2 regions of the Bacillus sp. SH7-1 genome follow, and region 1 is predicted to be linked to the other one. Evidence: a T-box and tRNA genes for the amino acid it is inferred to sense, from the RefSeq annotation. Region 1 holds a T-box; the other holds one or more tRNA genes.

Region 1 (3,428 bases):
CGATTCAGTTGGTCCCATTGGTCCCGTTAATCCTATAGGTCCGGTTGCCCCTGTCGATCCTGTCGGAAATGTAAAAAGAGGAATTGATGGAAGTTTCAAACCAATTAAATTCGGATCGAATGCCAATCCGTATAGAATCTCATGTGATTCAAACTCATTTTTCTCTGACATATGTCACCTCCGAAAATATTTATCATAACTTAATAAATGCAGTTAGGTGACAAAACGACATTAATAAGGACTTCATCTTTTATATGTTTAATCGACGCCCTAAAAAATACTTTTTACTATGAAAACATGATAACAACAAAAACATACTGTAATTTTATTGCATCATAAAAGAGATTTTTTATAGAAGTGGAAATTCTACCGTACAAATATACTTTTTACTATATAAATTGCTAAATTTATATACTAGTTACATTCTCCCGGTCCCGTACCACATTGACTCAGATATTCAGCAGCAAGCACTAAATTAAAAAGATCTGCGGTTTTTTGATCAAAAACTGGAATAAGTACAGTTTCTCCACCATCTTGCTGTATATTCATAGAAACTACTAGATATCGTCTGTCAAAAGGATTCAACCAAATTCCACCACCCGCCCCATGTCCATATGGATTTCCTAACATTTCAACCAGTCCATTCCCTATCCTTCCTAGTTCTCCTGTTACGCCTTACATAATCCTTGTATTATCGTAGTTATCTGGATAACCAAGTGAAAATGTACAATTTTATTGTTTTGGGGTGTTATAAAATTCTTAAGTTGATGGGGCATATCGTGAGACTCCTAAATGAATTTGCTATATAAATAGAGTCCTAAATTAATAGGACTCTATTACTCATGGTTAAACTTTATCACCAATCAACATCTTTCTCATTTAATAACCTCTACGCCTCCCATGTATGGACGTAATACTTCTGGGATTATAATTGAGCCGTCTTCTTGTTGGTAGTTCTCTAAAATAGCCGCTACTGTGCGACCTATAGCTAATCCAGAGCCATTTAGTGTGTGTACAAATTCTGGTTTTGCACCTTGTGTACGACGGAAACGAATGCTTGCACGACGCGCTTGGAAATCTTCACAGTTTGAGCAAGAAGAAATTTCACGATAAATCCCATAGCTAGGTAACCACACTTCAATGTCATATGTTTTCGCAGCCGGAAATGCTATATCAGCTGTACATAATACGATTACTCGATAAGGTAATTGTAACAATTGCAGTACTTTTTCAGCATTCGCTGTTAATTTTTCTAGCTCATCGTATGATTCTTCTGGCTTTGTATATTTAACCATTTCAACTTTGCTAAATTGGTGTTGACGAATAAGTCCTCTCGTATCACGTCCTGCACTACCGGCTTCAGAACGGAAACATGGCGTATGAGCAGTAAAATTAATAGGTAATTCCTCAACATTTAAAATTTCATCACGATAATAGTTCGCTAACGGTACTTCCGCCGTTGGAATTAAAGAGTAATCTGTGCCTTCTAATGTAAATACATCTTCCTTAAATTTCGGGAATTGCCCTGTTCCTAATAAACTATCGCTATTTACGATAAACGGCGGAACCACTTCCGTATACCCATGTTCTTCAACATGTAAATCCAGCATAAAGTTAGCTACTGCTCGCTCTAAACGTGCTCCCAAGCCATTGTAATATACGAAACGACTTCCTGTTACTTTTGCAGCTCGCTCAAAATCTAGTAATCCTAGTTTCTCAGCAACTTCCCAATGTGGTTTTGCTTCAAATGAAAATTCGTTTATTTCTCCCCACTTACGTATTTCAACATTATCATCTTCGGATGCTCCAATAGGCACTGTTTCATTAGGGATATTTGGTAATGCTAATAATATAGAATTCAATTCCTCTTCTACGTTACGTAACTCATCATCTAACGCTTTAATCTTGTCTCCTACTTCACGCATTTCGATTATAAGTTCATTAGCATCTTGCTTTTCACGTTTTAACTTCGCAATTAGCTCAGATACCTCGTTACGTTTACTTTTTAATTCTTCACCTGCTACTAACAGTTCACGGCGCTTTTGATCTAATTCTTCAAACTTATCTAATTCAAGAAACTCCCCTCCGCGATTATTCAAATTCTTCTTCACTTCTTCAAAATTTGTACGTAATACTTTTACATCTAACATGTCTTATCTCTCCTTTAATAAATGACTAGTACTATCTTCTTCGTTCACGTTAAACTTTTAAGGAAGGGAATTTTACTAAAAACACAAAAAACTCCCGTCCCTATAAAAGGGACGAGAGTTAACCCGCGTTGCCACCCTAGTTGAAAGCACAGAAAATATACGCCCTCCACTTAAATTATTAACGGCTTTTAGCCGGAAACGATTACTAACTTCACATTGAAGTGTTCTACATTTCGCTCAAGGACGGATTCGCAAGTTCTTTCTATCGGTTTACACCAACCACCGACTCTCTAAAAGAAAAGATACCTGTTACTATTTCCTTTCATCGCTTTCAAACGATATACAGTTAAATTATCATAACTTTACAACATTTCTATTTATTTATCAAGGAATTATTGTAGTTTTAAAATAAAGTATAGTCAGAAATACTTTACAAACTTATGTTTTAGGATAAATAATATGAATATATTTTGAAACAGATGGATGAAAATTCTGGGTATTTTTGACAGAAAACGGCTTGTTTTTTTGTTTTAGGGTATCTGCTTTTCTTAGCTTGATTGTGATGGGGTAGCACCACATGCTCATCAACCTAATAGAAAAGGTTGCACCAAAACAAAAAAATGAGCTAATTTCTTAAAATGACTAACTGTAGAGGAAGAAAGTTCTCATTTAGGGGGTACCTCAAAACCTTAGCTTGATGGGCATGTGACACTACCTCATAAAACATATAGAGCGATAGAACGATTTATTTTTTTGTGTACATGTGTACAATTACACATGTACACAAAAAGATCCCTTCATACAAAGGGATAGAGCGGTACAAATTTATTTCAAAGGTATAACAATTTACTTGATACAAACTGCATCTACTTATATAAGAAAACTTATAGAACACCATAAAAAAAGGGCTGTAAGCCCCTCCCCTTACACTCCCTCATTAATCACCATTAAAGGATAAAGCGTTCATCAAATACCATATACCCATATAAAATTATACTCTAACTCCACATTATTTATAACTAAAAGGATTCGGAAATCAACTCCTTTTTTACCTATTCCTTTTCTTCATCATATTTCAAATTTACCCACCTATCTTTTAACTTTAGCCCATTTATAGTTAAATTCTCCACCAAAATCGTTGGTCACAATACCTTTGACAAAAGAACGTTGTAAATATGATCTTCCTTGTTGGTAGATCGGCGCTACTGCTCCATCTTCTAATAATATTTTCTCTGCTTGTTTCATTGCTTCCCAACGTGCCTTTTCTTCATCAGCTAA
Region 2 (3,428 bases), on a different contig from region 1:
TGCGCGGAAGAGAATTCGAAAAAAATATGGACCCAAATTACTTACTACAGCTCACAAAAGATTACGAAACAGCAATGGATACTTTCAAAAAGGACCATCCAGATATCCCGGTATTAAAATTTAACGGAGACGATATGGATTTTGTACAAAATCCCGATGATTTAAACGTCATCCTATCCGCCCTTCAAAATACTCTCTTAAAGGAGTCGAAATAATAATGAATTTAAGGCAAAAATATGATATACCAAATGATGCAGTAATTACTATCGCTGGAACAGTAGGTGTCGGAAAATCAACTATGACAACTGCACTAGCTAACGCTTTAGGTTATCGCACATCATTTGAAAAAGTAGATTCTAATCCATATTTGGACAAGTTCTATGCTGATTTCACACGCTGGAGCTTCCACTTGCAAGTATACTTTTTAGCAGAACGATTTAAAGAACAAAAGAGAATTTTTGAATATGGTGGCGGTTTTATTCAAGACCGTTCTATCTATGAAGACACTGGCATTTTTGCAAAGATGCATCATGAAAAAGGTACAATGACGGAAACTGATTATGAAACATACAAAGGTTTATTTGACGCTATGGTCATGACTCCTTACTTCCCTCATCCAGACTTATTAATTTACTTAGAGGGTTCTTTCGATGATATTGTAGACCGTATTCAAGAACGCGGACGCCCGATGGAGCAGCAAACACCAATTGAGTATTGGAAAGAGATGCATGGGCGTTACGAAAACTGGATCAATAACTTTAATTCATGCCCTGTTTTACGATTAAACATTAATGAATACGATATTTTAAAAGATGGAGATTCTATTGAACCAATCATAAAAAAAATTGGCCATTTTTTAAAACAAACACGTAAACTTGTAAAATAAAAAACCCGTGCATACGCACGGGTTTTTCTATTAAATTACTTCTTCTTTGTTGGAGCAATAATTTCACTCTCTGGTTTTCCAGCGTTAATACGCTGACGAACCGTACTTGTACTAATATCGTATGTCTCAGCAATCTCTTTAACAGTCATTTCTTTCCCGTTAATTACTGCTGTTAATACTTTACCTGTACGTTTTGGAGCTGCTTCTTTCTTTACAGCTTCTTTTTTAACTTTTTTTGGTGCCTCTACTTTTGTCGCAGTTTGTTTTACATCACAAGTGCAACCACAAAGTTTACGGAATGTATCATCGCTAATAATGCGCGATACGTTTGCACCACTGTTTAAAATTCTATTGTTCTTACAGACAGGACATTGTACATAATATAAAGTTTTTCCATCTAAAGGAAACGTTTGTATAATAAGATCCATGTTGACTCCTTTCATATCTATGAAGATAATCATCGGAATATGAGTGCGTAATAAGGACAAAATCGCCTTACACCATACTTTATGATTGGTTTTAAAATAAAAACTCGTTACGTGTTGGTAACGAGTTCTCCAATCTCCACTTATATGCGCTGTTGTCAATTATATCTGGAGGAGGTAGAGGGATTCGAACCCCCGCGCGACTCTCGCCGCCTGTCGGTTTTCAAGACCGATCCCTTCAGCCAGACTTGGGTATACCTCCATATTGACATCAAATATAATATCAAAAGAAAAACAGTTAGTCAACCCTACTAAAATAAATTATGAGGAAAGGAAAATTTTACTTTCCCTCTCCTACATTATAGTACTGACAACGCTCATAATTACCAATCACTCATACCGATGAATGTTTATAAATTTACTTAATAACTGTTTTTCCTCCCATATAAGGGCGAAGAACTTCTGGAATTATAATTGTACCATCTTCTTGTTGGTAATTCTCTAAAATAGCTGCCACCGTACGTCCAATTGCAAGACCAGATCCATTTAATGTATGAACATGTTCTGGTTTTCCGTTTGGTTCACGACGGAAACGGATATTTGCACGTCTCGCTTGGAAAGCCTCAAAATTACTACAAGAAGAAATTTCACGATATGTGCCATAGCTTGGAATCCATACTTCGATATCGTATTTTTTCGCTGCTGTAAATCCTAAATCGCCTGTGCACATGCTCATAACGCGATATGGCAACTCTAACAATTGTAACACGCGTTCTGCATCATTTGTTAGTTTTTCTAACTCTTCATAAGAATCTTCTGGTTTCACGAACTTTACAAGCTCTACTTTATTGAACTGATGCTGACGAATTAAACCACGTGTATCACGGCCAGCTGAACCTGCTTCAGAACGGAAACAAGAGCTAAATGCAGCATATCTTATAGGCAATTGCTCTTTATTTAAGATTTCATCACGGTGCATATTCGTTACAGGTACTTCAGCTGTTGGAATTAAGAAGTAATCTTCACTTTCAATACGGAATGCATCTTCTTCAAACTTTGGAAGTTGTCCAGTTCCTGTCATACTTGCACGGTTTACCATATACGGAGGTAATACTTCTTCGTATCCGTGCTCATCAGTATGAAGATCAAGCATAAAGCTAATTAGAGCACGCTCTAACCTTGCGCCAGCACCTTTATAGAATACGAAACGGCTTCCCGTTACTTTCCCAGCACGTTCAAAGTCTAGAATTCCTAAATCTGTAGCAAGATCCCAATGTGGTTTTGGTTCAAAAGCAAATTCCTTCACATCTCCCCAAGTACGCGCTACTACATTATCATCCTCTGTTTCACCAACTGGAGCAGATTCATGAGGGATATTTGGAATAGATAACATTAATCTTTCTAAATCTTCTTCAACTGTACGAAGTTCATTATCAAGATCTTTTACTTTTTCTCCAACTTCACGCATTTCTAGAATTAGAGCTTCCGCATCTTTCTTTTCGCGCTTCAATACAGAAATTTGTTGAGATACTTCATTACGTTTACTTTTTAGTTCCTCTGTTTGAACAAGTAGTTCTCTTCTTCTCGTATCTAACTCTTCAAAGCGACCAAAGTCAGTTAAATCTTCGCCTCTATGTTGTAACTTTGCTTTTACTTCTTCAAAATTTGTACGTAAAAATTTAATATCAAGCATTATATACTCCTCCTTTTATTTTATAAAACACAAAAAACTCCCGTCCCTATATAAAGGGACGGGAGTTAACCCGCGTTGCCACCCTAGTTGAAAGCATTACCGCCTTCCTCTCCAGTAGAAATAACGGCTCTTCACCGGGAACGTTTACTAATCATAAAGATATTCCACATTCCATTCCAGGATGGATTCACAAACTGTTTCTATCGATTTCCACCAACCACCGACTCTCTATAAGAAACCACATTTGTTACTACTTCCTATCAACACGCTTATTTTATAAAATTGTTACCATCAATTTACTATAATCTTATACAAGTTGCAAGTTACTTATACAACTTTTTTCATTTTCGCTTCTTTTACCATTTCTACAAAGTATGCTGTTACACGATGATCATCCGTCAATTCCGGATGGAATGAAGCAGCT

The links. A T-box is a leader RNA that pairs with one kind of tRNA and senses whether it is charged. The one in region 1 lies ahead of serS (serine--tRNA ligase), so its partner is inferred to be a tRNA-Ser.
Region 2: it encodes a tRNA-Ser, which carries the amino acid that the T-box ahead of serS (serine--tRNA ligase) is inferred to sense. The anticodon was not compared.

Annotation. Positions count from the first base shown of each region.
Region 1 is NZ_QNUD01000029.1:21,595-25,022, forward strand. Features, by position in the region: gene DN390_RS21605 (exosporium leader peptide-containing protein) at 1-171, opposite strand, end outside; gene DN390_RS21610 (hypothetical protein) at 415-630, opposite strand; gene serS (serine--tRNA ligase) at 876-2,150, opposite strand; T-box leader at 2,255-2,485, opposite strand; gene DN390_RS21620 (peptide ABC transporter substrate-binding protein) at 3,240-3,428, opposite strand, start outside.
Region 2 is NZ_QNUD01000047.1:5,758-9,185, forward strand. Features, by position in the region: gene DN390_RS27540 (deoxynucleoside kinase) at 1-215, shown strand, start outside; gene DN390_RS27545 (deoxynucleoside kinase) at 218-886, shown strand; gene DN390_RS27550 (sigma factor-like helix-turn-helix DNA-binding protein) at 922-1,314, opposite strand; tRNA gene DN390_RS27555 (tRNA-Ser) at 1,481-1,573, opposite strand; gene serS (serine--tRNA ligase) at 1,730-3,004, opposite strand; T-box leader at 3,056-3,277, opposite strand; gene pdxT (pyridoxal 5'-phosphate synthase glutaminase subunit PdxT) at 3,332-3,428, opposite strand, start outside.